DNA from 3 places in the Paenibacillus sp. FSL H8-0079 genome. Region 3 is predicted to be linked to each of the others. Evidence: predicted binding sites of a transcription regulator. Region 3 holds the regulator's gene; each other region holds the start of a gene.

What was found. The regulator LexA, encoded in region 3, represses DNA repair genes until DNA is damaged. The targets are predictions, from matches to a motif close to CGAACATATGTTCG.
Positions count from the first base shown of each region.
Region 1: recA (recombinase RecA) is a predicted target of LexA. The motif match lies at 4,736-4,749, and genes of this name have one in related genera.
Region 2: addB (helicase-exonuclease AddAB subunit AddB) is a predicted target of LexA. The motif match lies at 5,437-5,450, and genes of this name have one in related genera.

Region 1 covers NZ_CP150300.1:2,546,103-2,556,464, reverse strand. The annotation lists gene MHI06_RS11585 (TIGR00282 family metallophosphoesterase) at 1-553, opposite strand, end outside; gene rny (ribonuclease Y) at 718-2,259, opposite strand; gene MHI06_RS11575 (regulatory protein RecX) at 2,570-3,307, opposite strand; gene recA (recombinase RecA) at 3,602-4,666, opposite strand; gene MHI06_RS11565 (competence/damage-inducible protein A) at 4,910-6,166, opposite strand; gene pgsA (CDP-diacylglycerol--glycerol-3-phosphate 3-phosphatidyltransferase) at 6,276-6,863, opposite strand; gene MHI06_RS11555 (YajQ family cyclic di-GMP-binding protein) at 7,184-7,675, opposite strand; gene MHI06_RS11550 (hypothetical protein) at 7,830-7,994, opposite strand; gene MHI06_RS11545 (RodZ family helix-turn-helix domain-containing protein) at 8,068-9,102, opposite strand; gene MHI06_RS11540 (DUF3388 domain-containing protein) at 9,169-9,936, opposite strand; gene MHI06_RS11535 (DUF3243 domain-containing protein) at 10,134-10,362, opposite strand, start outside.
Region 2 covers NZ_CP150300.1:4,633,867-4,644,228, forward strand. The annotation lists gene addA (helicase-exonuclease AddAB subunit AddA) at 1-1,872, opposite strand, end outside; gene addB (helicase-exonuclease AddAB subunit AddB) at 1,869-5,372, opposite strand; gene MHI06_RS20780 (class I SAM-dependent rRNA methyltransferase) at 5,572-6,948, opposite strand; gene MHI06_RS20785 (Na/Pi symporter) at 7,644-8,645, shown strand; gene MHI06_RS20790 (NUDIX domain-containing protein) at 8,703-9,137, opposite strand; gene mtaB (tRNA (N(6)-L-threonylcarbamoyladenosine(37)-C(2))-methylthiotransferase MtaB) at 9,244-10,362, opposite strand, start outside.
Region 3 covers NZ_CP150300.1:3,879,170-3,889,531, forward strand. The annotation lists gene MHI06_RS17215 (GntR family transcriptional regulator) at 1-82, opposite strand, end outside; gene MHI06_RS17220 (extracellular solute-binding protein) at 185-1,819, opposite strand; gene MHI06_RS17225 (carbohydrate ABC transporter permease) at 1,919-2,791, opposite strand; gene MHI06_RS17230 (ABC transporter permease subunit) at 2,804-3,766, opposite strand; gene MHI06_RS17235 (HAD family hydrolase) at 4,323-5,114, opposite strand; gene MHI06_RS17240 (hypothetical protein) at 5,143-5,652, opposite strand; gene MHI06_RS17245 (DUF896 domain-containing protein) at 5,778-5,987, opposite strand; gene MHI06_RS17250 (LysM peptidoglycan-binding domain-containing protein) at 6,083-6,460, opposite strand; gene lexA (transcriptional repressor LexA) at 6,755-7,381, shown strand; gene MHI06_RS17260 (aldehyde dehydrogenase) at 7,497-8,798, opposite strand; gene MHI06_RS17265 (hypothetical protein) at 9,989-10,291, opposite strand.

The DNA of each region.
Region 1 (10,362 bases), 1.3 Mb from region 3:
TCCGATCATCGTTACTCTGCACATGCGTATGTGTACCTACAACGAGCGACGCACGTCCATCCAGATGCCATCCCATGGCAATCTTTTCTGACGTCGCTTCGGCATGCATATCGACCAGAATACATTTATAGTCTTGGCGTAGCTCGTCTACAATCTCATCAGCCACACGGAATGGACAATCCAGGGCAGGCAGGAACGTTCTTCCTTGCAGATTGACAATCGCTAGCTCTTTTCCTTCACCTTTGACAACCGTGTATCCTCGTCCGGGTGTTCCTGGTGGAAAGTTCGCTGGACGAATCATGCGCGGCTCATCATCTATAAAATCAAAAATATCCTTATTGTCCCAGGTATGATTACCAAGTGTAATACCATGTACACCCCAGTTGAAAAACTCATTCGCGATTGCACCGGTAATTCCGCGACCCGCTGCCGCATTTTCACCATTTACAATGACCACATGTGGCTTATACTTCGATTTCAGGTACGGTAAATTTTCCTTTAATGCTTTACGTCCCACGTTGCCTACAATGTCACCAATAAACAAAACTTTCATTGATTACTGCCTCCTCAATTCCTGCAAAGTCCTCTTCTTCGAATGTTGAACCTTTGCAGGACTCTATCTCATGCTCCATAATTTGTTAGTTTGTACAAAAAGCCTTTTAACAGGCTATCAACAGGAAAAGTGGCCCACTACTGCGGCCACTTTTCCGTTTTGCTCTATTTTGCGTATTCAACCGCACGGGTTTCCCGGATGACGGTGACTTTGATGTGACCCGGATAGTCGAGTTCATTCTCAATCATCTTCGTGATGTCACGGGCTAAGCGGAAGGCTTCAGCATCATCGATCTTCTCAGGCTGTACCATAACGCGAACTTCGCGTCCGGCCTGAATGGCGTACGATTTCTCGACACCTTCGAAGGATTCTGAGATCTCTTCCAGCTTCTCCAGTCGTTTGATATACGTTTCCAGCGTTTCGCGGCGTGCGCCTGGTCTTGCTGCGGAGAGCGCATCTGCTGCGCCAACCAACATGGCAATGACCGAAGTCGCTTCGCAATCTCCGTGATGGGACGCGATACTGTTGATTACAACCGGATGTTCTTTGTATTTCTTCGCCAGTTCCACGCCAATTTCGACGTGTGATCCTTCCACTTCGTGATCCAGCGCTTTACCGATGTCATGCAATAGACCTGCACGTCTTGCCAGAGTTACGTCTTCTCCGAGTTCGCCAGCCATCAGTCCAGCCAGATAAGCGACTTCCATGGAATGTTTCAAGACGTTCTGACCGTAACTTGTACGGAACTTCAACCGGCCCAAAATTTTGATCAGATCCGGATGCAGACCATGCACGCCCACTTCAAAGGTAGCTTGCTCACCGTATTCACGGATGCGCTCATCCACTTCCTTGCGGGATTTCTCAACCATCTCTTCAATCCGTGCCGGGTGAATACGTCCATCAGCCACCAGTTTCTCCAGGGCAGTACGGGCGATTTCACGGCGAATCGGGTCAAAGCCCGACAGAATAACAGCTTCTGGCGTATCATCGATAATGAGGTCAATCCCTGTAAGGGTTTCAAGCGCACGGATGTTACGTCCTTCACGACCGATAATCCGGCCTTTCATTTCTTCATTTGGCAGGGTAACAACAGATACGGTTGTTTCCGCTACGTGGTCAGCCGCACAACGTTGGATGGCGAGTGTAATAATCTCGCGGGACTTTTTGTCCGCTTCTTCCTTCGCTTGTTGTTCAATGTCCTTGATCATTTGAGCCGTCTCATGACGAACTTCCTGTTCTACGTTGGACAGTATGATACTGCGTGCGTCTTCCATAGTGAGGTTGGATATACGTTCCAGCTCCGTCACCTGGTTTTTGTAGATCATTTCGATCTGCTGCTGAGTCTCATCAATTCGTTTCTCTTTGTTAGCCACTTGCTCTTCTTTACGTTCGAGTGATTCCAATTTTTTATCCAGCGACTCTTCTTTTTGCAACAATCGTCTTTCTTGTCGTTGAATTTCATTCCGACGTTCACGAGTGTCTTTTTCAGCTTCAGCACGAATGCGATGGATTTCATCCTTCGCTTCCAGCACCGTTTCTTTCTTCAGTGCCTCTGCCTCTTTCTTCGCGTTCTCCACGATTTGTACGGCAGCTTGTTCCGCACTAGAGATTTTAGCCTCTGCAAGAGATTTGCGAATAAAATACCCTACTCCGAACCCAATGATTAGCGCGGCCACAACGAGAGCGATCGTGATTGCAGGATTCATACTGTTCACCTCCTCGTTGGTTCCTCCAAGGCATTCCTTGGGTCAATTTGCAGTTTTCAAACCTTACATATGTTTGGGAATAACGAATACTCACGGCGATCCCCCGCCGATTTTCATTTCACATGTACATGTTTCCACGTACTATTCACTGTTTCCAGCGAACCCATAATTAAGAATGGTATAAATCTTAAGAAACCGAAACCGCTTTTTTGGAAGGAAAAAGGGTTGTCCATTTCTTACAGACTCATGTCCATTTTAGTATTTGACGAAAGAAATTGTCAAGAGAATGCAGTATAGAGACTCTAGTCTGCTAATCCCATAACAACGCTTCGTCATCTTCAGGGTCTCCAGCCTCATCTTCTTCAATTAAACAATTCACGACCCGGCGCACCATATCCATTGAAAAACCACGTCTCATTAGGAAGGGAAGCGTTTTATGTTTCTTCTCTTTGACGTCCCCTTTGACCTGATTCCACTTTTTGCGTCCGGCGCTCAGAGCAGTCTCAAATTCCGCATCTGTACTAATACCCTCTAGTGCCTCAACAATGAGATCATTGGCAATGCCCTTTTGACGCAGCTCTTGCCTTATCCACAGTTTTCCCTTCCGCTTGCCCTCCATACGCTGTCTTGTCCATTCCTTCGCAAATAGATCGTCATCCACCAGGTTCTCCTGCTCAAGCCGATCCAGCGTCTCTTCAATCAAAGGTGCAGCAAACTCCTTCTGCCGAAGTTTCTGACTTAACTCATGACGCGTACGCGGTTTATGCTCCAAAAAGCGCAGAGACTGTGCATACGTCCGCTGTCGCTCGTCAGCTAAAATGATTTCTTCCAGATCCTTTTTCATGAACGTATTGCCTTGCGTCATCCTGTATTTAATCATTACATCTTCAAGAACCGTAATGGAGTGGATGCCAAAAGTGATTCGATAACGAGCTTGCCTGCTCTTCGTTCGTTCTACACGTGTAATAATAAGTTCTTCGTTGTCCGGAAATTGGGATAGGCCATCCTGTTCTGCTTCTTCATATAAATCCTCGTCATGTTGATCCATTCAGGTCTCCCCTTTCATAACATTTTCATTTTGACTACACTAAGCGCATCTTCACAGAAGACAGCGAATGCTAATACAAAAGGCCGGGAACTCAGCCCGACCTTTATCTCTACACTTACCGCTGACAGTCAGCGTGCTAACAGCCCCTGTCCATTGGGACAGGGGCTGTTAGACAACGAGAGCACTCCCACCATAATCTCTTATCCAGATCGAGCCAAGCTCAATCAGACAAGTTTACGAAGTCCAGAGGGCAACACCCTCGGGTACCTCCCTGTAAGGGAGGAATCAGGAGGATTACTCGTTGATTTCAAACAATTCTTGTTCTTCTGCTGCTTCTTTTTGTTGCTCTTCACTAGTTGGCGCAGGGACTGCAGTAACCAAGTTACTGGCTACACGAATTTTTTGTTCAATGATGTCAGCAATATCTTTATGCTCTTTCATGAACTGCTTCGCGTTCTCACGGCCTTGTCCTAAACGCTCGCCTTCGTAGGAGTACCATGCACCACTTTTATTAACGATGTCCAGCTCTGTACCAATGTCAATGATACTGCCTTCTCTCGAGATACCCTCGCCATACATGATATCCACTTCCGCTTGTTTAAACGGAGGTGCCACTTTGTTTTTCACCACTTTAATACGAGTACGGTTACCAATCATGTCATTGCCTGATTTGATACTCTCAATACGACGCACATCCAGACGTACTGTGGAATAAAACTTCAGAGCACGACCACCAGGTGTTGTTTCCGGGTTACCAAACATAACGCCGACTTTCTCACGAAGCTGGTTAATGAAGATTGCGATTGTTTTGGATTTACTGATTGCACCAGACAGTTTACGCAGCGCCTGAGACATCAAACGCGCTTGCAAACCAACGTGTGAATCACCCATTTCGCCTTCAATCTCTGCTTTTGGAACCAATGCGGCTACAGAGTCAATAACGACGATATCTACTGCACCACTGCGTACAAGAGCTTCTGCAATTTCCAGCCCTTGCTCACCCGTATCTGGCTGAGACAGAAGCAATTCATCAATATTAACACCCAATTTGCTTGCGTATTGTGGGTCAAGAGCATGCTCGGCATCGATAAATGCAGCTTGTCCACCCGCTCTTTGTACTTCAGCGATAGCATGCAATGCTACGGTTGTTTTACCAGAGGATTCAGGTCCATATATTTCAACAATACGGCCTTTAGGCAAGCCGCCTGTTCCTAATGCAATATCCAAAGCCAAGGAACCGCTGGGAATAATTTCCACGTTCATATGAGTGGACTCACCCAGTTTCATGATGGATCCTTTACCAAATTGCTTCTCTATTTGACGGAGCGCCATATCAAGCGCGGCACGACGGTCTGACAATAAGCTCACACCCTTTACTGTTTATAAGATAATGATACCTTGTTTTAACACGTTTGCCAAGCTTTTTTTCGAACATACATTCGTTTTTTTTGTAAAGGCCGAGGCGCCTCTTCCTCTAAGAAACTTTCCATTAAACAGAAAAAAGAACCGTAAACAAGGCTGTAAAGCCTAATTCTACGGTTCTTCCGTCTTCCTTAATTATACTTGCTTGGAACTATAAATGCAATCCAAGTGGTTAACTAATCAATCCATTGCCACAAGTTTTTGCCATAAGCGATAGAGAATCGCTTTAGCTGAACGAATGCGAACCGTCTCACGATTACCATTGATGCGCAGCTCATGAATTTCCGTTTCTTTTCCACGTTCAGCAAGAGCAATAAAGACAAGTCCAGGTGGCTTGCGTTCTGAATATCCCGGTCCAGCTACACCGGTAACGGCCAGGCCAAAGTCAGCATCGCCAATCATGCGGATCTGTTCGGCAAGCACTTTTGCAACCTCCGGACTTACTGCCCCAGGTGCATCTTCACCTTCCAGATAATCATGAGGCACATTCAGCAGCTTTTCTTTAATTTCATTGGAGTAACACACAATGCCACCTTTAAGCATCGACGCACTTCCGGGTACAGAAGTCAGACTTTGCATGACAAGCCCTCCTGTACAGCTCTCAGCAGCGCTAAGCGTCAGACCCATGTCAGACATCATAGTTACAATTGTGTACTCTATAGGCACATCCTCGTTCGCGTAGAGATGTTCTGTCAAACGCTCCCGAATCTGGACCTCCATCGCATCCAGCTTCAGCTTCGCCTCTCCCTCACTGGCGGCCTTGGTGGAGACACGTACTGTAACTTCACCTTCGCTCGCGTAAGGAGCAATCGTAGGGTCTGTCTGCGCGTCAATCAGATCCAGAAGTCGATCTTCCAGAGCAGATTCACCAATACCTGCGAATTTGAGCATTCGGGAATAGATCGGCATTTCTTCTGTGAGTACATGCTGGAACAGCCAAGGCTTGACTTCCTGTTCAAACATTGGAATCAGCTCTTTAGGTGGTCCAGGCATCACAACATAATATTTATCATTGTCAGAGATCGCATTTCCTGCCGCAAGACCTGTTTCATTGGCCAGAGGTGTCCCGCCATCAATAACGATCGCCTGACGTCGGTTATTCTCTGTCATATCGACATTACGATCTCTGAAAAAGCTCTCGATTTTGTCCATAGCCATTCGATCGATATGCAATTTCCGGTTAAGAACAGCTGCAAGCGCATCCTTGGTCAGATCATCTTGGGTAGGCCCAATGCCGCCGGAGAATAAAATAACGTCTGCGCGGCCCTGCGCAATGCGAATGGCTTCACTGAGCCGATTCAGGTTATCCCCAACCACCGTTTGGAAATATACATCGATCCCCATCGCAGCCAATTCACGGGATAGGTATCTGGCATTGGTATTGACGATTTGTCCAAGCAGTAGCTCTGTGCCAACTGCAATGATTTCTGCCTTCATTGAGCATCCTCCTTGTACACATGGTGAGTGATCAAAGGGCAATAGGATAAATTCCTATTGCCCCTGACCCAATGCTTCCTTCATGATTACCCATTTTATCAACAAATAATTATGCTTTTGTTAAATGAAGCAGGTTTTTGTTTTTGATAAAGTAATCGATACCCGACCAGATGGTAATAAGCGCTGCTGCCCATACCGCGATAATATCGACGTGAATACCCGTGTATGAAAACGGGAAATTGTTCAACAGCAACAGCACAATCGCCACAATCTGCACTACCGTTTTCAGCTTACCCCACGCACTGGCGGCAACAACCGAACCATCCAGCAATGCAATTTGACGCAAGCCGGTGACTGCAAACTCACGACTAATAATAACAACTGCAATCCAGGAATCCAGCTTGCCCATCTCCACAAGCGAGATCAATACTGCAGTAACTAACAGCTTGTCTGCGAGTGGATCGAGCAGTTTCCCCAGATTGGTAACCATGTTATTTTTCCGCGCAAGATATCCATCAATTCCATCTGTGCTTGCGGCGATGATAAAAATAACAGCAGCAATCAGTTGATTATACGGAAGCGAAAAGCTTCCAAGCTGAAGCGGCTCTGGATAAAATGGAAAATCCACGAGCAGGAACACCATCAAAAAAGGGATTAAGCAAATTCGTGCAAGCGTAATCCGGTTGGGTAAATTCACAAGACGCCCTCCCTCATATCCTCCATTACTCCAAACATTCATCATAATCCCGTTATCATCATCCGGAACATGAAATGTACAGTTTCAATGTCAATCCAAATGAACATGATCCCACTATGTAGAAACGCAAAAAATAAAGTCAACCGCTCAAAAGCAAAACCGCTTTAAACGTTCCGGTGACTTCCAAAAGATGTACTGCTTTTCACAAAGTCAGCAAACGATGAGGACTGGACTTGATGCATGACTGCCAGCAATGCACACTTAGTATAATATACGCCCAATAACGTGTCAAAAAACACTTTTGCTACAAAAAGGCCATATTACTTGAAATTTGTATATTGCAAATCCAGAGGCAGGTTAGCACCATTTAGCAGCTGCATTACTGCTTGCAAATCATTTTTACTCTTACCAGTTACCCGCAGCTGGTCTCCCTGAATCTGACTCTTCACTTTCATCTTGGAGTCCCGAATCAGGATATTGATTTTCTTAGCGATGTCCTGATCAATGCCCTGTTTGAAATTCAAACGCTGACGGACTGTACCAGAAGACGCTGGCTCTACTTTGGCATAATCAATGTTTTTCAATGGTAGACCACGCTTCGCCATTTTGGATTGCAGCACATCAATGACAGCCTTGAGTTTGGTCTCATCATCAGATACGATCGTTAACGCATCCTTATCCAGTTTCAGACTGCTCTTGCTGCCCTTGAAGTCATAACGAGTGCCAATTTCCTTCTCGGTTTGTGTAACGGCATTTGTCAGTTCTTGCAAGTCCATTTTGGACACGATATCAAATGAATTTTCTGAACTCAAACCAGTCACCCTTTCAGTTAATCGTATGTTCTGTAACATTATAGAGGATACCTTAAGCAAAAGTCTAATTTCAAGCCATGTTGTACAAAGAAAAAAGCATTTTTGACCTCCACATGAAGTGGCTGCCAAAAATGCTTGCTGGCCCAGCTTCCAACTAATAGCGGCTGCGGTTGGGCTGTCTGAACATATCGAGCACACCCAGAAGCACATGTGCAAGTCCAAAACCCAATATTCCGTAACCCCAAGCACTTGGAGTCAGGTAATAACCCAGGAGGCTGACAATGATCCCTAAACCGGTTACGATCCAGCTGACTGTCATAGCCATCCACCTCACTTCACCAAAAGTTAACTGCAAGTTAAGACAACGTTATTGTCTCCTGCGGTTGACCCGGTTATTCGCTACCAGTGGTACCTTCTGTACTGTCCGTTGATCCATTTTCAACGCCTGTGGATGAAGCAGTACTGCCACTGTCTTCACCAAGCTGCAGACGGATCCGATTGGTCGCTTTGCCATCCGTTACAACTTGCCCCCCCACCTCAATCGTGGTCGCAGCAGCGTAACCGGACTTAATGTACATGCCTGCACTATCCAGCTCAAAGGTAAAGCTGTCGCCTTCGGCAGTATTACCATACTCCAGTTTCTCTCCGCTAGAGTTTTCACCTTTGTAAACTTCCAGCCAGCTATGGCCTGTTGCTTTAATCGTAACCGTTACGGGCTGGCCTGCACTTCCGTTAACTTTAAAGTTCGTAATATTTCCTGATTTCCCATCTTCTGCAACCGTTACAGTAGAAGATGAATTATCGACAGGTGGTTCTGGTTCTTCCTCAGTTCCATCCGTTTGACCGTCTGTCTGTCCTTCTGTGTCCGTACCGCCACCGTTACCACCAGCGTCACCTTCACCAGTACCTTCAGTGCCTGAATCCGTCGCAGGAGGGTTAGACGCCTGTCCGTTGTCGGCAGGTTGATCCGGTTTATCCTCAGGCTGTTCCTGACTGTCAGTAATTTTGACCGAATCCAGCCCCGGATTATCTGCAGGATCATCCTTGTTCAACACAACGTATGCATACAATAAAACGACAATCAGAATCGGGAAGGTCCACATCAGTGCGACAGACATCCATCGATTACTACGTTCAACCGGACGGCTGGAACGCTTCTGAATAACCGGTTCCATCGTTGCTTCCGCCTCTTCTGCCGGTACGTCTTTTTTATGTCCCTCCAGCAGCTCATCAGGGTTCAGTCCCACAGTCTCCGCATAGGTTTTAATGAATGCACGCACATAGAAGCTGCCCGGCAGCACTTTGTAGTCTCCTGCTTCTATGGCCTCCAGATACCTCTTGCGAATTTTTGTCATTTCCTGTACATCGTCAAGACTCATCCCTTTTTGCAGCCGGGCCTCTCTTAACTGCTGACCCAGTTCAGACATGCCATCTCCTCCTTATGTTTATCTCTTGAGTTGTTACTAATCTATTCCATGATTCCGTACGGTTCCTTACAATTCGTCGGTGTAGCTAGCCGTAAACGTATCATAAATAATTTCTTCATTCGGAATGTTACGCAATTCAATAATAATATCAAAATCATTAAAATCATATTCGGATTCCTGTACAAAAATATCCGGATGTTCAATAACTTTGGTGCTAGGCATGGACATAATATCCTGCAACAGGTTGTAATGCCGCTCACTGGAACGAATCGTACTTACAATTCCGTCAATGATGAAGACATTGTTCGGGTTCAATTCGTCTTCGGACATTTGACTCCTTATCGTCTGACGAAGAAGTGTGGAGGAAACAAACGTCCATCGCTTCATTGCACATACGCTACCCGCAATAATAGACTCCGTTTTGCCAACACGAGGCATTCCGCGCAAACCGATGACCTGATTGCCTTCCCTCTTAAATACTTCACCCAAAAAGTCCACAAGTAACCCAAGTTCATCTCGTGTAAAACGAAATGTCTTGCGATCATCTGAGTCACGGTCAATGTATCTGCCATGACGCACGGCCAAAATATCCACCAATTTAGGTTGACGCAAAGCCGATACGGTGATGCTGTTTACTTTGCCAAGCATTTCACCAAGCAAACGGATTTTTTCATCATCATCCGATTCAAGCAGCATGCCTCGAGTTTTGCCTTCAACACCGTTAATGGTCAATATATTCACTTCAAGCATCCCCAGCATAGAGGCAATATCGCCTAACAAACCGGGTCTGTTCTTATGTATTTTATATTCCATGTACCATTGTTTAGATTCCATTTCAACACCCCGTAATGCATTATTCCACATTATTCGACAGCAACAGAACGTGTCCACTGGACAACAATCTGAGACATCTTCTAAAAATGGGTCACGTTAATGATATATAAAATGAAAATGAATTACAAGAACAGCTCTGTAATCCGTTTGTAATCATTAGAGAAAAGCCCCCTTGCGGGAGCTCTTCATCTGAAATCTTATGCGTTTTGTTTGGCCAATTTGACCATCAGGCACGCAATCGTACGACGCTCATCTGCATCGCCGACATCCCATAATTCTTTCAATGCCCGGTTGGAATGGTTCGCCGGATCGACTTTCTCATCGAGGAAGTCACCGATTTCATACGCAAGTTTGTTAATGGTATCTTCACTCATCCCCATCTTCTCCGCTTGCAGTACGCGGTCACCCAGGAACTTCTTCCATGTG
Region 2 (10,362 bases), 750 kb from region 3:
GATGACCATGTCACCATAACGTGCCGGGCGCATCGTTTGCAGGGATTTGTCATATACATGGAGGGCAGGTTTGTCCGTATCCCCAACCATCTCACGAATACGCCTCGCGATCGCCCGCGCTTCCAACTGGGCCGTTTCAAGTTCGGCACTCTCCAGTTCTGCGGAGACCGATGAATCCCCGTTCTCATCCGTACTCTCTGTCAGATCAGGACCACCGCCCTGACGATCAATCAGCATGAGTTCAGGTGTATACGCCTCATCGCCAAGCGTCTCAGACGGGAACGTAGCCCCATATGCCAATTGAGCTCGTTCATCGTAAGCAATCTCTGCCACACCTTCGTTCATCAGTTGGCGGAATATCATATTGACTGAATGCACGACTTCCGCACGACTGCGGAAATTCCGTGCAAGATCAATACGTTGACCCGTTCGATTCATGCGATCTTCATCGTTTCCGTCCTCACGCGTGCTCGCCCCATACTGGCGATACTTGTTCATAAACAGACCCGGCTCGGCTAACCGGAAACGGTAGATACTCTGTTTGACATCACCTACCATGAAACGGTTACCCGGGTTTTCTCTGGAGATCAGTTTCACGATATCTTCCTGAACCGTATTGGTATCCTGATATTCATCAAGCAACACTTCATCGAATCGCGAACGGTACTCCATAGCCGCATCGGAAGGCATCGACAGTTCAGGCGTTGAATCCTCATGTCGCAAAATGTGAAGACAGTAATGCTCCAGATCACTGAAGTCAACTTGCCCACGTTCCTGTTTGGCCTGTCGATAACGTTCTCCAAATGTACTAACCAACCTCGACAACTCCTGCATGAGTGGTGCCGCTTGCTCCAACTCCTGCCAGAACGCAAACGCACCTCTTCCGAACAATGAACCTTTCAGGTCGGTAACTGCCTTTTTCGCAGCCTCACGGAGTTCCTTCACCTGATCTTGTAAAGCAGGGTCTGTCTGATCTTTTTTGCAGGGTTTCAATTTGCCAAATGTAGCGGGTTGAAACACTTCAGGCAACCTCTCCCACGGCATAACCTGGGCCGCAGACAACAGTTCTTCTACCATCACCAGATCTTCTTTTAACGTATCTGCATAAGGTGCCGGACCTTCGGGCTGCATGGAAATATGAATGCCTTGACGGAGCAGTCCTGCTGCACCGCTTAAAGCAAGAGCCGCGTCACGCAAAATACTCTGAACCCATGCTGAATGTCCAAGTGCCTCCACACTTTCCACCTGAAAAGCAGATGCCATCTCTGAGAGCCAATGATCCGGCCAGGAATGACTGCGGGAGAAATCATACAATCGTTGCACCAGTCGATGCATCGCATCATCATTTCGTTCTCCACTGAACCAGTCCACCAATTCACGGAATGTACTCCCTTCATCTTCTTCGCCATACTTTTCCTCAAATAGTTCTTCAAGTAGTTCCTGGCGCATGATTTCCGCTTCATTTTCATTCAGGATACGGAAAGCCGGGTTCAACGGAATTTGCTGATAATAACGGCGTATGACTTCCATACAGAATGAATGCAGCGTTGTAATAGATGCCCGTCCAAGCAGCGACAGCTGCTTACGCAGATGCTCTTCTCCAGGCTGTTCTTCCAGCGCTCGTTCCAACGCTTCCCGAATCCGTTGTTTCATCTCGGCGGCGGCGGCTTTGGTAAACGTAGCTACAAGCAAGCGATCCACACTGAATCCTTGGGAGGGATCGGCGATCTTGCGAATAATTCGTTCAACCAGTACGGCTGTCTTGCCTGATCCCGCCGCAGCCGCAACCAGGATATCTTCTCCGCTTTCGGAGATCGCACTCCACTGGTCATCACTCCAGAAGCTGCCTTCCGGTTTTGGCATATTCGTCATGATGTTTCCCCTCCCTTGGTGTGAGATAACATATCCCAGATTTGCTGTTTGCCCGGTTTGGACAACAGGTTGTATTCATTTCCTTCTATATTCTCATCAAACTGACAAACAGGTTTATACGGACAGAACGTACACGCCACTTCCTGCTGAATACGATAAGGCTCAATGGCCACATCCCCATCTGTAATCCGGGTACCAATCTCGCGGATATTACTGCGAACCGAAGCAAGCAGCGTATCCCATTGCTCTGGCGTAGCTACAGCGGCACTGCTATAAAAGCTTCCGTCCGCCTTAAGAGCAACTGGAATAATAGCTGAATACCCCTTATCCAGGGTGTTGTCCATTTGTGCGATTGCATCCCGGTCCGCCAGCAGCAAACCTTTCATTTTGAACCGTTTCAGCAGTTCTTGTCCTGCCTGCTCTGATGTCATGCCGTTTGCGGATTGCAACAGCGGGTTATGCACATGGAAATACAGCGTTCCTCCCGGCATCGCCGTTTCCCCAAGCCATTCCTCTGCAGCACTAAGCAGCACCTCCAAATAGGTGAGCATCTGCAATGACAGACCATAGTACACTTCATGTAACTTGAGGTCCGTCTGGCTTGATTTATAGTCAATGACACGCAAGAGCAGACCATTCTCTCCTTCTGCCACATCCACACGGTCAATCCGACCCACGATCTCCATCACACAACCGTTCTCCAGTTCAAAACGTAGTGGCGGCAGTGTTTTATCCGGTCCGAAATCAAGCTCCAATCCAATCGGTTCAAAACTTCCACGTCTGGACTGTTCACCAAGAATAACGGATGCCCGGCTAACAATGTCCTTCAATTTGCGGAAAATATAACCGTATCGCTTGGTGCTTAGCAAAATCTCCCCTTGCAGCTGTGGTGCAATCTGCTCCACGGTTTGCTCGGCTTCCTTACGGCATTGGTCTGGAGTCAAGCTGCCCCAACTACGATTTTCTTCACGCAACCGCATAGCCAGTTGGCTAAGTGCAGCATGAAACAGTTGTCCGATATCAGGAGCCTGAAGACGGTACAATTGCCGTTCTTTGAGACGCAACCCGTGCGAAGCAAAATGGGAGAACGGACAAGCTACGAAACGCTCCATTCGCGAAACACTCGTCCTCACCTCTGTGCCATACAATCTGCGACTGGTAGCTGTGCGTAGTGGTAATGCCCGATTACGATAAAAAATCGATCTCATCAACCGCTCCAGCTGAGGTCTGCTTGTCTCCCGAGTTACATGCCAATTGTAGACCGCCCACCACATTTCAGGAATGTCTTCTCCACGGCGCCATTTGCGCAATTGTCCAATGAGCGCAGACAGACTTTGACCCGGATGGGTGACATAGGACCAATGAGCTTCTTCCGAGTTCGCAACCGGTGGTTGAGCCAGCAATGGCTGTTCTTGTAGACCAAACATTTTCCGTACATGACGGACAATCTCGGAAGGAAGCAGTGCTTTCCCCTCATCATCAGCAACTGGATAACTCAGCCACAACTGGCTGCTTGCCGCTGTAAGTGCCGTATAGATTAGAAAACGTTCATCCAGCATCTGCCTTGTTGCACCTGGTCCAAGCGCCACGCCTCTTTCTGTCAGCAACGATCTTTCCAGTTCCGTTAATACGCCATCATCCTGAGGTACAGCAGGTAATTCACCATCAACGGCGCCAAGGACAAATACGTATTTGATGTCCTGAAGACGTGTACGGTCCATGGAACCGACCAATACCTGATCAAGTGCTGGTGGTACCAGACCCAGCTTCAGTTCCGTCAATCCGGTCTCAATCATCCCGGCAAACAGCGTGATATCCAGCCGTTCATTCCCCATCATATCGACCATCTGATCCAATAGATCCAACACAGCTCCCCACATCTGCCGATGTTCTCTCGACCGTTCGGGGTCACCTTGCGCCTTAGCTTCAGTAGACATGTTCTCCAGCTTCCATGGGATCTCAGCATCTTCCAGCAGTCTGTATAGTGCCTCGCACTGGGCTTTGGCTGTCTTTGCCTTCTTCATTCGTTTCTCAAAAACACCCAAGGAATCTGTAATGACCGTTCGGCAGCTCTCCATTAAAGAAAGCATCTGGTCCCGTCCTCGACTACGTCCATCCTGACCGTTGTCTTCCAGCGATAAGCTAGGAACATACTTCCACGGTTTGCCGTCAGTCCAGCGATATCCATGAATACCACAGGCCAGTGCATAATTCTCAAGCTGGTCCATATCTTCACGGGTGATGGAACCATCACGCGGAAGCAGCAGGTCCGTTTTGACACAGCGAAATACATCCTCGTAACGCCAGTGGCGCCGAACAATATCCAGTGCGGAACGGATAAACTCAGATAATGGATGATGAAGTTCATTTCTTCTGCGGTCCAGAAAGACGGGTACGCCATAATCCCTGAATAACGGTTCAGCTATATCAGCGTAGGTATCCAACTGACGGACAAGTACCGCCATATCCCGATAACGCGCACCTTCGTTTTGCGCCAGACGCCGCATCTCACGCAGTGCTCCCTCCATCTCAGCTCGTCGGTTCTCCGCTGCAACCAGTCGGATTCCGGAATCAAGGCCTTCACTTTTCCAACGAATTCGGCGGTCGAAGCCAGCTTCCAGATGAGCAAGTCCCGGACGATCCCTGTATCTCGGTGGAATCTCTGAATCTAGCAAGGTTATATCGCTCGGTACACCCAACTCTTCAGCCATTCCTTTTAGGCGCGCATATGCACTCGCCGTGGGATAGAACAGTTCCAGTTCTCCAGGCAGTGCGCCGTGATCATATGGACGATCCAATGTCAGTGCAATCGTCACGGAAGAGGATTGCAACATGAGCCGACCAATCACACTCATCTCCTGTGGTGTGAATCCCTGAAAACCATCAATCCATATCTGGGCATCCTGTAGCAATGCACTTTCCGACAAACGCTCTGTTAGTTCGGTCAACGTGTCTTCATCATCAATATATAATTCGGTCAGTTCCTGTTCATAGTCACGATATATTAGATTCAAGTCATGCAACTTGTCCTCCAGAATTGGCGAAGAGGATGAGGTATTCCATCCAGACAGCCCTTCTTCCAGCGATGATGGATCAACTTCATAACGTTTAAATTCACTATATAAGTCATTTAATTCCCCTATAAAACCCAGCTGGCTGCCGGATGCACCAAACAGCTTTAATTCTTCCTTACGACGCTGGATTACTTTGTAAAGCAACATCTTTTTGCCTTCGGCTCCGATCGGAATACGAGCTGAACCGCCGGCTTCCTGCATTACGCGGTAGGCTAACCGGCGAAAGCCGAGCACTTCTGCGCGCATCGTACCTTTAATTGCTCCAGAAGACACCAATGCCTGCTCTGTTCGAAAAGAACTCTGTTCCGGAACGAGTAAAATCAAAGGTTTACCTTGCGGTTCCTTTTGAAGCAGGGATGTAATTTCCCGGGTAATCAGCAAGCTTTTGCCGCTGCCTGCCCGGCCAATAACAAAACGAACGGACATGTCTAATCCTCCAAACCACACGTACAAGATTTTAATTCCCAGTATAACATATCTGACTTGGTTCGGAACATACGTTTGCCACTATCCGGTAAAACCGGAGATCATCTCCGTTAACACAGCAAAACAGCAAAAAGCCCGCAGCTATCACACTGTGGACTTTTGACTTGATCTATACTTAATTGAAACGGAAATCATACGATTAATTCTTTTTACTGCGCACTTCGAAAATAGCAAATTTCAGATAATGTCCTTCATCCACGCCCAAAATTTGCGGGTGGTCCTTACCGGCTGCCTTCCAGTCAATTAGACGCAGCACTTTGCCTGCATCTTCTGCTGCATCAGCAATCGTATCCAGGAAGAGGTCTGGACGCATGTGGTACGAACAGCTGGCTGTTACCAAATATCCGCCCTCATTAACCAGTTTCATTCCTTGCAGGTTGATATCTTTATATCCACGGCATGCACCTTTGACTGCTGATTTCGTTTTGGCAAATGCAGGAGGATCAAGGATGACCACATCAAATGTTTTACCGCCAGCTGCCAGCGCTTTGGATGTATCCACTTTCTGTTCGCCTGCACGTGCACGTGCAGTACGTTCATCCAGTCCCTTCACTTGTTCACGCAAGTACTGGAATGCATCAGCAACTACGAATTCGACCCGGTCGGTAAAACCGTTCAACTCCACATTTGTTCGTGCACTCTCAATGGCATGCTCCGAAATATCAAGACAAGTCACTTTTTTAGCTCCATACTTGCAAGCATTCAACGTAAAGCTGCCCGTGTGTGAGAAACACTCCAGTACAGTCGCACCATCCCAATAAGGGAATGTAACTACCTTACCGCTTTTATTCACAGGCAAGAGCTGCTCTGTTCCATCCTGCTCGGTCGTTTGAAGTGTGATTCCACTCTTGTAGCCCCAACCCTTCATAAGCGGTTCGATCGCTGCACGATTCTCACGTTGGTCGAAGAAGTAACCTGTCTTCTGTCCTTCCACGATATCCACTTTAATAAGTAGTCCATTTTCTGTAACTGTGACATGCCGTGGGCACTCTCCGTACAGCCGACCTTTGGTCTGCTCCAAACCTTCCAGTTCACGAATCGAGACATCACTGCGCTCATATATGCCTTCCGGCTGCATTACTTCAATGAGTGCCTGTACAATGGCTTCACGGCAACGATCCATGCCAAGTGTAAGCAACTGTACAACGAGGATGCTACCGAAACGGTCAACGATCAATCCTGGTAGAAAATCTGCTTCGCCGTAAACGAGACGGTATGCCTCTCCATCCTGGATAAAACGTTCCCGGTGACGCAAGCAATCGCGGAAACGCGCTGCAAAAAACGCGGTGTCCATCTGTTCGGACTCCAAGGGTTGATACGCTACAACTCTTACTGTGATTTGAGATGCGGGATTGTAATATCCTGTCGCCAGATAGCGACCTTGATGATTCAATACATTGACCAGATCTCCCGGTTCCGGGTTTCCGTCAACAGAAGCAATTTCATTGTTAAATATCCATGGATGTGCATGTTCAAGCCGCTTTTTGCGACTGCGTTCGAGTGTAACTGATGGCAAGGTAGATCCACTTCTTTCATAGTTAGTTGAAAAGATAGGTTTGGTGCGGCGCGCAGGTGGCGTTCCGGGTTCGAATCGATCTTCCGATCGCTGTTGTCTCCAGATTTTTTTGATTCCCTTTCTTAAAGGGGAAAATCCGGAGACAAAGGCGCACGCTTCGCTTCTTCAGATTCGATTTCGTCCCCTCCACTACGCTTGCACGAATCACCGTATCTTTCGAATTGGGGTGCGGCAGTTAAGAGACGTTTCGGTTACGAATCGATCTTCCGATCGCTGTTGTCTCCAGATTTTTTTGATTCCCTTTTTTAAAGGGAAAATCCGGAGACAAAGGCGCACGCTTCGCTTCTTCAGATTCGATTTCGTCCCCTCCACTACGCTTGCACGAATCACCGTATCTTTCGAATTGGGGTGCAGCAGTTAAGTGACGTTCCGGTTACGAATCGATCTTCCGATCGCTGTTGTCTCCAGATTTTTTGATTCCCTTTCTTAAAGGGAAAATCCGGAGACAAAGGCGCACGCTTCGCTTCTTCAGATTTGATTCGTCCCTCCGCTACGTTTACACGAATCACCGTATCTTTCGAATTGGGGTGGGGGAATTTAGGTCACTTCCCCCTGAATTCCTTTAGGCTTGTCATGGTTGTCTTTTCTTACTCATAGGATGAGTTAAGGAACCGGACGGAAGGAATGATGTTTCTATGTTTAGAGATGTTATATTGCCCTTACTCTATGGGCTTATTATCTTTTTTGGTGGCATGAAGCTGATGGAAACGGCCTTGCAGCGCATGGCTGGACCTATGCTGGCAGGTTGGCTCAATCGCGCTACTTCTGCTCCATGGAAAGGCATGGCTTTCAGTGCGGGTGCAACAGCCCTGTTGCAGAGTAGTACTGCGGTCACCGTACTCACCATTGGACTGGCTAATGCGAGATTGCTTACCTATGGACGCACACTCGGCATCATCCTCGGCACTAACATCGGGACATGTCTGACGACGGAGCTGGTGGGACTGCAGATCGGACGTGCTTCCCTGCCGCTGCTCATCCTGTCGCTGACGGGCTGGGCCATGTTTGTTGTACTTGGTGAACGTAATTTGGCTGCTCCTGAACGCACGCGCCGGACTCTGTTTAACATCCAGTACAGCTTCCTCGCAGCTGCGGGATTTGCACTTGTTATGACAGGCATTCAGGTGATGCAATCCATTGCCTTACCCTTACGGAGCATGGGCGTTTTCCAATGGTTTCTCGACCGCTCGGCCGACAGCTTATGGTGGGGCTTCCTGGCAGGTGCATGTCTTACCGCCCTCATTCACAGCAGCGCTGCTGTCATTAGCATGGCGATTACGCTCGCAGCCACAGGGGTATTGCCTGTGGAGATCGGCATCGCCATTGTGATCGGGTCCAATGTGGGGACCTGCATCACCGCTGTCATTGCTGCCGCGGGCGGAGCATCCGCAGGCAAATTTGTCGCAGCCTCCCATGTTGTATTAAACATTGCGGGAGCGCTGCTGTTTATGCCACTGATCGGCCAGCTGCATGCAGCTTCGGCCTGGCTGTCAGCGGACAACGGAGCACAGATTGCGCATGCCCAGACCCTTTTTAACATCACCAGTTCACTGCTCGCTTTGCCATTCTGTTACTTGCCAATCTGGCACAAAAAACCACCGGTCCACGCCCCCGCGGCGAAGTCACCCGTGGCTTGATGATCTGCCTATCCAGACCCACAGAGCGCGCGGCTAACTGACTCGAACAATAGTGCGTTATACGTTAATGCCTAACTTGTTCAGGGCTACACGCAAGATATCATCGTTATTATCATATCCGCTCTGCTGCTGTAGAGACCATGCTTCTTCCGGAGCATACCAATCCACACCCTTGATTTCTTCAATCTGAGGCTGTAGATCACCACTCTCGGCTTCAACGAGATAATAATGAACTTCCTTGTCCACCGGGCCAAAATCTGCATGTTGGTACGTATAGGCGATGATATCAACTGGCTCCACAATACGGCCCACCATGCCTGTCTCTTCCAGAATCTCACGCAGTGCCGTCTGTTCAATTGTTTCTCCATCTTCCATTTTGCCCTTGGCGAGAGTCGTTTTACCATAACGATCTACGATAAGCTGAATTTGAAGACTTCCGTCTTCCTCTGTTCTATAGACAACTCCGCCTGCTGAAATTTCTTTTTTGTTCATCGTGCTCTCCCCCATCGACTTCAATATCTTATTTTTTGCAAAAGAAGGACCTCATCTCCCGGGTAAGCTCCCCAAGGAAATGAAATCCTTGTTTCTGACGCCTCGATTACATCGCGGCGGACTTAAGATTGTCTTCCAACACACGTACCAGCGTAGCCTGACTTTCGTTGACACCAGCTTCAACCACTTTGACTCGGCACACTTTACCGACCATATCCATCGTTCCCTCAAAGACCAGTTGAATATAGTTGTCGCTATAACCGTGTAGCTTGCCACTTCCCTCGCGGCCTTTGGCTTCACCTTCGGGAATAACATCAAGTACCTGTCCAACAAACTGCTCAGCGTACTCCAGCTGCATCTGCTCGGACAAGTCAATCAGTTCATGCACACGTGCATTTTTGACCTCTTCGTGCACCTGATCTTCCATTCGTGCTGCTGGTGTACCCGTACGCTTGGAATAAGGAAATACGTGCATTTCGGAGAAACCGATTTTCCGCATCAACGCATAGCCATTACGGTACATCTCATCCGTCTCACCCGGAAATCCAACAATAATGTCCGTCGTAATCGCTACATCTGGCATCGCTTCCCGAATGCGAAGCATCTTGTTGTAGAACTCTTCTGTCGTATATTTGCGTCGCATGCGTTTCAATACTGTATCATCACCCGCTTGCAGCGGAATATGGAAGTGACGAACGAGTTTGTCCGAACGTTTGATCACGTCGAGCATGCGGTCATCGATCTGACTCGCTTCAATCGAGCTAATTCGAATACGCTCCAAACCCTCAACTTTATCCAAATCCCACAGCAGATCGGTCAGATCGTAGTTCTCCATGTCATCCCCATACCCACCTGTATGAATACCAGTCAGAACAATCTCCTTGTATCCGGCGTGTACGAGTTGATGCGCTTGTTGAACAATGCTGTTCGCTTCCCGGCTGCGTGAGAGACCACGAGACCACGGAATAATGCAGAACGTACAGAAGTTGTTGCAACCATCCTGAATCTTCAGGAACGCGCGGGTACGGTCAGCAAAATCCGGTACGTCCATTTCTTCAAATACACGGGTTTTCATAATATTACGCACCGCGTTAACCGGTTGACGGGACTCCTGAATTTCATTAACATATGGCAAAATCTTGTCACGGTCCTGTGTACCGATAACCAGATCCACGCCAGGGATGTTCAGAATCTCTGCCGGAGAAGTCTGCGCATAACAGCCTGT
Region 3 (10,362 bases):
GTTCCAGATGAAGAATTCGTTCTTTTAACAGATTATATGAATATGCTCTGGTCGAGCCTCTTATTTTTTGATTAAGTGACATGCCTAGACCTCTTTCTCTCAGCCGTATTCATTTATCTTAGCACAAATTACCGTTCCACTTAAATATCGGAGTGAAACGGTAATTCGAACAGCGTTAGCTTTGTTATTGCTTATTTTCTTTGTAGGCTTTGTACGTGTCATTTGCCAGCTTCAGATAATTGGATAGACCTTGACTGTCCAGCTCTTTGGCAAACGTATCGAATTCAGACAAGTCCCGCTCACCCAATATAAATTTAAGTGTATTTTGGTCAGAGTAGTCTTTCAGTGGTGTACTCAGAAGTGTTACCCGTTCACGATCCTCGGAAGAGTATGGGATAGGCGGTTCTGCCGGGATAACTTCCTTGGTATCCTTCATGTCTTGCTGGAATTTCAACTCTTCTTCACTAAACATCGATTGCAACAGATCTGTAGTACCGCCGTAGGCAAACACGCCACCAGAGAAGCCAAAGTCAATTCTCAGATCCTTCGTACCTTTCGGATTCAAGCCATTGTAGTTTACGTCTTCTACCAATTTACGTGTTCCACCCTCTTTGGTAAATGTTTCGCCTTCTACACCCCACTTGGCAAACTCTTGACCTTCATCACTGTAATATAACCAATCAACAAATTGCATAATGGCTTTGAAATTTTCGCTTTTTTGAATTTTCCCGGATATCATGACCCCGTTTTCAAGTCTGGACCCGGACATCAGCTGGCCTTTTGGCCCACCAGGTACTGTAATCTTCGCAACAGAGAATTCACCCTCTCCGAGCGTTTTGTTCATATCATTTCTGTGCAATACAACGGTCTGGGAATTACCGTTAATCATGAAAGATTTGCCGGATACAAATTTCTGTACAGCCTGATCATCATCCTGCGTGAAGCTCTCCTTATCGAGCAACCCTTCGGATACCAACTTGTTAAAGTACGTTAGCATTTCCTTATACTCTGGTGTAGTAGCCGTGTAAACGAATTGATCCTGATCTTCCTTATACGTCAATCCGTTACCAAATCCCCATCCACCCTTAGTTCCAAAGCCGGTAGCAGCGATGTTCAACGTACTATTGAATTGGAAACGGTCCGAAAAAGGAACGGAATCCGGATAGATTTCTTTCAATTTCTTCGCTGCATCATACAATTCGTCCCATGTGGTTGGGATGGCAATGTTATTTTCTTCAAAAACATCTGTTCTTACGAGCAATGTGTAATCTGGCCATACTTCTTCATGCAGACCCGGAAGTACATAGTACTTTCCATCTTCCTGTCGAAGTCCTTCAAGTTCATCTTCCAATCCCCATTTTTCCACTTTATCCTTGAAGTTAGGCATCAAATCAATGTAATCGCTAATCGGTAAGATCGCACCGGAAGATACAAATGCAGACTCTTCACCAGGATACGTTTTAGGAATAACCAGTGGTGCATCGCCTGAACTAATTAACAAAGATCTCTTTTGAGAGTAATCGCTCATCGGTACAATCGTTGGCTCAAGTGTTACACCCGTCAGTTCGGTGATTTTATCAAAAAGTAACCAGTCTTTTTTATATGGATAACTAGGTTGATCACTATAGAGTATGGAGAGATTAAATGGCTCTGTCGCTTTAAATGTATCTCCCACATTGTACGTCTCCATCGCTGCATTGGTCTGAACTTCTGTGACGTCACCTCCAGTTCCAGTGCCGCTGCTACATGCTGCCAGAACGACGGTCATCATTGTTGCCAAAACCATTTTACCGACAAACTTACGTGGCTTTTGATTCATTTAGGTTATCCCCCTGAATTTGGTTTAGGTTGACCTTGCCTTTAAACTGTTAAACAACCTCTAAAAGTTAATCACGTGAATTTTTCTAGCTTCTACGTATTACTGCTTAACAGATCCCAACATGATACCGGTTACAAAGTATCTCTGCACAAATGGATAGATGGTGAGTATCGGCAAGATGGTTAATACCATCGTTACTGACTTAATATTGGCAGCAATCTGTGTCAGGTTATCAGCTGAGGTTGCACCGGCAGATGCTCCACTCGTTGCTCCTGCAATCATATTGCGCAAATAAATGGTGACCGGAAACAGTTCTTTTTTGTCCAAATACAGAAAGGCTGGAAACCAGGAATTCCAATGGCCCACTGCGTAGAACAGCACCATGGTTGCCATAACTGCTTTACTAAGTGGCAATATAATGCGTAATAAGATCCCGTAGGTATTCAATCCATCAATGGAGGCAGCTTCCTCCAGTTCTTCAGGCATATTTTCAAAAAATGACTTCATGATCAGCATGTTGTATATGCTTATTGCGCCAGGAACCACAAGTGCCCACATGGTGTTATTGAATCCAAGGGAATTAATCAAGACATAGTTTGGAATCAATCCACCGCTGAAGAACATCGTGAACACGGCGAACATCGTCAGAAACTTTCGGCCCATTAACCTCTTTTTGGATATGGCATAGGCGAAAATAGTCGTCATGAACATGGAGATTAACGTACCTACCACGGTGTAAATAATCGTATTTTTATAATTAGTCCAGAACATGCTATCACGTGAGATGGTCTTGTATGTCTCCACATTAAATCCTCTTGGGAACAAACTTACCTTGCCCGAATTGATATAGGACTCACTACTGAAAGATTGTGCTACGACATTCAAGAATGGATAGAGCGTTATAAATACCACAAACAGCAGAAATATGACATTGAATACTTTAAATACCTTGTAAGATCTGGATTCCTGCATGGTGCTCCTCCTTTACCATAAGCTTCTTTGTGTCAGTCTGCGTGAAATGGCATTTACGGAGAACACCAGAATCAGACCGATTAGCGATTCGAACAAGCCAATTGCGGTAGCATAACTGAAGTTACTGGATTCCAGTCCGACCCGATACAGGTAAGTGGAGATCACATCAGATGTCTCGTAGATAAGTGGATTGTACAAGAGTAAGATTTTTTCAAATCCAACAGCCAGGAAATTACCCATGTTCAATATTAACAACGTAACAATCGTTGGCAAGATACCTGGAATCGTTACGTGAATCGTCTGCTTCCAGCGGTTGGCACCATCAATACGAGCTGCTTCATACAAAGATTCATCAATGGTTGTCAGTGCAGCCAGATACAGAATCGCTCCCCAACCCATACCCTGCCATACTTCTGACGTGATGTAGATTGTTCTGAACCACTCAGCCCGCTGCATAAAAGGAATACTGTCTCCGGTGAAGAAAGCCACCAGTCCATTAATGGAGCCATTCACTGCTGTCAGCTGCAGGATCATGCCCGCAACGATAACGATGGACAGAAAATGAGGCAGATAAGACGCGGTTTGTACAAACTTCTTGAAACGTTTACTCTTCACTTCGTTAAGCATTAAAGCAAAAATGATAGGAACCGGGAATGTAAAGAGCAACGCGAGGCCGCCCAACATCAGCGTATTACCGAATACTCTCCAGAAGGTAGGGTCTTCAATGAACATTTTGAAGTACCTTAATCCAACCCATGTTTCTCCAAATATACTGCCCCCTGGAACAAAACGTCTGAACGCAATCACATTACCAATCATCGGTCCATATTTGAAAATAATGAGGTAGATGATAGGAAGGATTAATAGTGAATACAGTTGCCAGTCTTTGCGGAACAAGGTTGCTGCCATTCGTAATCTGCTCTCTTTACGTAAAGATGTCATGGTTAGTGTTGTTTTAGCGGTTTCCGACTCCATGTGTTTTCACTCCGATCCAGGACTTGATAGGTAAAGACAAATTCATGTACAACTCCCATCGCTTCTTCTTTTGTAGAAGACAACCAATCCTTCAACTTCACCCCCACTACGAAATAGATAATAGCTAAATGTAAGCGATATCATTTTGGTGTGTTATGTAGAATCACACAATCCAAGGTGCTTCACATCATGCATTAGCACTTAATAGGTGGTGTGATCTCCAAATCAAGAGAAGTTGTTAAAAAGAATATAAAGCGCTTACAATACGTCAAAAATTATAAGCAACAACTCCTGCTTCCATTCAAATGAAGTAAGTCAAAAGAAATTGCTTTTGGACAATCTAAATACTAGTCATACTAGTATGTTAGTTATATTCTAATCCAGCTTCCCCCTAATTTCAATAACTTTTAGCAAATAAAATTGATATCTCATTTAACAAGGGAATTAGTCAATATACTCAAATAAAAAAACATTGGTAACTCCAAGAACGACATCATCGTTCATTGAAGCTTCCAATGTTTCAGGGTACTGAGGAAAGATGTTATAGCTGATCTGCTCAGAACTTAGCAATAAGCTGATCTAATTCCGATAAATGCGTTATTTCATGGTCAGGGGCATACGTTTCATTGTTGGTCTTATGCTCACGGTTAATCCATACGGATTGGATGCCAGATGATAAAGCACCACGAATATCAGTCGTTAACTTGTCCCCAACCATCATGCTCTCTTCGGGTTTAACACCCAGTTTACTCAAAGCATGTTCAAATATCGACGGATCTGGTTTTCCTTTTCCGAAGTTACCCGAGATAATAATCTCATCAAAGAAAGGAGTCAATTCAGGTACACCATCCAACTTCTCTTGTTGCAAAGCAGGACAACCATTCGTTAACAGCAACAGTTTGTACTTTCCTTGTAACTGACGCAAGGTATCCATCGTTTCTTCGTATACATGAGGTCTGGATCTCCGTTCTACTCCAAATTGCGAGGCAAGCTGTTCAGCAAGATCTTCCCGATCTATACCCAACTTCAACAAGCCACGACGCCAGGATTCTTTACGGTAAACAGGAGCAAGTTGTTCCAATTGACGGAACTCAGGTTGATCCCCACCGGTAAAGTTAGCCCATAGGCCTTCAAACGGATTGATTCCAATCATTTTGGTAAAAGGAAAGGTCTCATATGATTCATACAGTCCACGTGCCTCGTTACGAACGGCTTCTTCAAGTTCTTCCGGTTTAACCCCAGTCTCTTGCGCTGCGATTAGACAAGTCTCATGAAAAGCTTCTCGAACACTACGCTCATCCCATAATAAAGTATCATCTAGGTCGAACAAAATCGCTTTTAACGCCATTCCGATCATCTACCCCTTTATACAATAATTACTTTTCGACGGTTTCCACAGTGATCTGGTGTGCTTTTGCAAACTTCAACAAACGTTCTGCAATCGCATCTGTATCGTAGCGGTTCAATAACTTGGTAAATACCCATCTTTTACCGCGACTGTTATGTTCGATAACGATTGTGCCTGGTTCAATTCTAAACTTGACGATATCGTCAACCCCGATTGAACGTTCACGATTACCCTTCGTCGTTATAATCCGATTACTGCTAATCTTGATATACGGACGACGAAGCATGAAGATGACTGCCAAAAATACGTAAAGCAGCATAGTCACCCAGTCCCAAGTTGTCATTGGAGCTTGTACAAGGAATGTGCTCATAAACAGATACAAAAAGGCGAGACCGATCAAAAATATGGGGAACAACAGGCTGCGTCCTTTAAATACTTCTTCACCTGGTGTACCTGTGATTGGTTGACCACTTTTTTTGCGTTGCTGATTTAACTGCTTGGAATTTTTCTTAACCGTTCTCTCGAACGAACGCGACATGAGAATCCCCCTTATGTGTCTTTGTATCGGCTTACATAACTGTAAACCAACATTTCCCCCTATAAATTGCACTCTCAAATAACAGGAAGAAACCTAAATATCATAAATGATATCATTAGGTTTCGTTAGTGTTTGAGTTTGCCTTGGTGGCCTTTGTCATTCTCATCATCAACAATCTCAATGGTATCCAGTTGCTGTCTGAAATTGCTGCGAATATTACTCAAATAAATCTCTCTAAGCTCGGCACGTTCAGCAAGTTCTTCCTCCGACAAACCAGTGGACTTTTGCTTACGAGCCAATTCGTTAATACGTGCTACCAGACTATCTATATCCAAGCTTGTCCCCTCCAAAAATACAAAGTCATATTAACTTTGCCATGATAAAGGCTGCTTGTCAAGCTGACACGTGCTAACACTCATTGATGTGCATTTTATTCTGCAAATTGCGGTAGAGTTAATACTTGTCCCACTTGGATCGAAGTCGTATGAAGTTGATTCACTTTCTTAATTGCTTCTATATAAATACGTGTATCCATATTCGTCGGTTTATGTTCCAAAGAAATACTCCATAATGTTTCCCCTTGTGACACGGCTATCTTCCCTCCAGGAAGGACATCATTCTCATTGCCAGCAAATACAGTTAAAACGGTGCTACATCCAATAAATATAATTAAAGAGGTAATCGCCACCTTTAGCATCCATGAAGAAATTTTGAAACGTGCTAAAACCTTCTTGTAGTTCCCTATGTTAGACTTCACCAGCTCCGAATTCATCGGTTCGTAAATGCTTTGATAAGTAGAATATCTCATTAAATACCCGCCTCCAAACGTTTGTTCCTATCTGTTGGAATCAATATAACACGAACACTTGTTTTGTTCAATAGGTTTTTAGAACAATTGTTCGCTTTTTTTGAAGGAGAAATATCTGGATTGAAGTCCTTTTGCAAAGCATTTGCAGTATTATGCTCCGACTTTTGGACAAATTCTGTTCAAAAAGTTAAAAAACACTGATTTAATGCCATTTTATTTAGAACTTATGTTTGTACGAACGGAGGTTCTATGTTATAATTTTCCCAAACGTTACTAAAATGGGGTTGATACGGTATGTCGAAGATATCCAGCAGGCAGCAGGCTATTCTGGAGTTTATACGAAATGAAGTCCGGTTGAAGGGGTATCCTCCTTCCGTACGGGAAATTGGTGAAGCGGTTGGACTGGCTTCCAGCTCAACAGTACATGGACATTTGGATCGTTTGGAGAAAAAAGGTTTGATCCGACGCGACCCTACCAAGCCAAGAGCTATTGAGCTTTTGAGCCAGGAAGAATCTGAGCACTCTCATCAATTTGCTCATAGCGTTGCACGTATTCCTATCGTTGGTAAGGTTACAGCGGGTGTTCCAATCACTGCCACCGAGAACATTGAAGACTACTTCCCTCTTCCTACGCATTATGTAGGCGAACAGAAAGTGTTTATGCTTTCGGTAGTCGGAGATAGTATGGTGGAAGCTGGAATCGTTAACGGAGATTATGTTATTGTCCGTCAACAGCAGACTGCTGATAACGGTGATATCGTCGTTGCAATGACTGAAGACGATGAAGCTACAGTGAAAACGTTCTATAAAGAGAAAGATCATATTCGCCTTCAACCGGAGAATGCGACCTTCGAACCTTTACGTTTGAAACACGTTAGTATTCTGGGTAAAGTCATTGGCCTTTTCCGAGATATTCATTAATATTTAACATGAGTAACAAAACTAGATGTAATGTAATGTAATGAAATACGAAAAGAGGTTGTCCTGTTGAACAGGACAACCTCTTTTTTCATGTTTATGTTGTTTTATCGGCTAATTATTTACTGCGTTTCAGAACACTCTTATGATGCGAGAACACATCAAAGCTCTGTTGTCCGTGATATGAGCCCATACCGCTCTCTCCTACACCACCAAACGGGAGATAGTGTGAAGTCATATGAGAAAGGGTGTCATTAATACATCCCCCACCGAAGGACACTTGATTCAGAACCTGCTCCTGCAGTTGCTCATCTTGTGTGAAGAGATATAACGCCAATGGTTTTGGCCGGCGAACAATCTCCTCTAGCATTGGGTTCAGGTCACTGTACGTAAATACAGGAAGAATCGGACCGAAGATCTCTTCTTGCATGACAGGTGATTCCCAGTTCACATCTCCAAGTACAGTCGGCTCAATAAGCAACTGCTCACGTACAGAACGTCCACCTATGAGCGTTTTACCATCTGTGAGGAATTTCGACAACCGATCAAAGTTACGTGCGTTGACAATATGCGGGAAATCAGCATTCTGTAACACATCATCTCCAAATTTATCTTTGATCTCTGTGCTAATCAGATCGATCAATTCGTCATGAACTTGTTCATGTACAAGCAAATAATCCGGAGCAACGCAAGTTTGCCCTGCATTCAGGAATTTACCACGTACAATACGCTGGGCCACCAGCTTCAGATCTGCATCATTATGGACAATAGCAGGACTCTTACCTCCCAACTCAAGAGTTACAGGAGTCAAGTGCTCTGCAGCTGCCTTCATAACAATGCGACCAACACCCGTACTGCCTGTGAAGAAAATATAATCGGACTTCTCTTTCAACAATGCTGTGCTGGCCTCAACCTCCCCTTCCATAACGGCAATATACTCTTGAGGGAAGATCTCCTGAATCAGATCATACGTCAGACGAGATACGGCTGGTGTTAATTCAGAAGGCTTGATAACTGCACAGTTACCGGCTGCAATTGCTCCAATCAGTGGACCGAAGGCCAGTTGGAAAGGATAGTTCCAAGGTGCAATAATAAGGGCGACTCCGTAAGGTTCAGGATAAATAGTGCTCACCCCATCCGGCATAGCCGAATTGGTTGGAACTTGTCTTGGGGCAGCCCATTCCTGCAGGTGCTCTAATGCGAAATCCAGTTCTCCCAGCACAATGCGAATCTCGGAACCGTAAGCTTCCGCCTCAGATTTGTTCAGATCAGCCCGAAGTGCATCTTGAATCCGTTGCTGATACTTTTCGATTCCTTTTCTAAGCTGTTGAAGAGCATTAATCCGATACTCGATATTTTTAGTTTGACCTGTATAAAAAAATGTACGTTGTTCTGTAACCAGTTGTTTTGCTTGATCCATATTAACATCTCCAATTAATTATTTAAAATTAAATTGCTCAAAATTTAATTAAAGTATACCTCTTCTATATGAAACTTTCAACATACAAATGAAACATTGATTTGAACTTAGTTGGAGTTTTAAAAGAGTGGATTGTTAGTATATCCTTTATTTTCATGGTTATTAGGTTCTCTTAAGAGATCGCTATGTAAGTCTTTCGCTTCCAATTCTCAATAAAGTTTACTCCGCTTTAGAAAGAAATCTGACAGTAGCCTCCCTTTAATAGGAAACAACAAGATAGGTGACAATAGTATTGCTCTATAGCAAACATGCAGTGATACAATTTATCAAATACTGAGCTTAAGTAACATATAAAAAATCTCCCCTTACATTAATGAAAAGAGAGTTTTACGGTTTACGAATATCTAAATAGAAGTACTAATGTACTTTGTTATATAAATGTAAGACTTGGTTACCCACAGAAAATTTATATTGGCTGATGAAGAATAATTCGGGGGACATTTCGGGGGATTTTGTGGGCACTTTGGTATTTCATAAAATATATAGGTACTTGCCCACAAAAAGAAAAACCCCTCAGCGCTAGAGCGCCAAGGGATTGAGCTATTAGTACAAAGTAATATATTGATCGCGTTCCCATTGGTGGACTTGTGTTCTATTTATGTGCGATAGCGTCATATGATTGTTTTCTTCAATATATACGCGCTAAATATGGAATATACTAAAAACATACGTTCGCACATAATCATACCTTTTCACGATCTGGGGGACGTTTGGGCGATGATTTGGGGACGTCCCCCAAGCTTCAAATGAGCTGTCAGTACAGTACTTCCGAAGCATTCTGGAACAATACTATACAATAGAAGAAAAAAACTGAGCCCTTGGGATAATCCCTTGGGCTCGATCAATTATAAACTTGCCTCAGCGATCTCTTCAATCTTGATCCAACTGTAATCCTCTTCACCTCTGACAAGCTTAATTCTTCTATTTGGCCTATCAATTGATGCAACAACACCTCTTATCTCCTCATCGTCAAAAGGATTAAACACCGTCATCGTAACTAACCTGCATTCCTGATAAGATCTGGACTTCCTGATGTCCAAGATAGGTTTGCCACGTCTCTCTTGCACATTCATTTCCGTTGAGATAATCCTTCATAGATACCTTTACCCGACAATTTTACTCACCATAGTTCATTCCTCCTCAATATTCAGTCCAGTAATTAATGTTGCTTGCTCCAGTTGATGCAGCGTTTCTTGAAGCTTTGGCTTTTCAGCTTCACGTTCCCAGCCTTCGGGGATAACTATAATCGACGTGTCAGACCTGTCTTCCCAATGTATGTATTCCGCAGCCACAAGAGCGTCCAGAGCAACCATAACGTCTGGTTTATGCTTACCTATTTTGACAGTCAGTTCATGGATTGTAGGAAACCTGCGCCGTCCACCTTTGTAGTTATATAAGATCCGAAGGACCTTCCTTTGATAATCCGTTAACATGTAACCTCTTCATTATTATATAAGAACATACGTTCTTTTATCAGCAACAAAAATACCCAGTCGTTTGGACT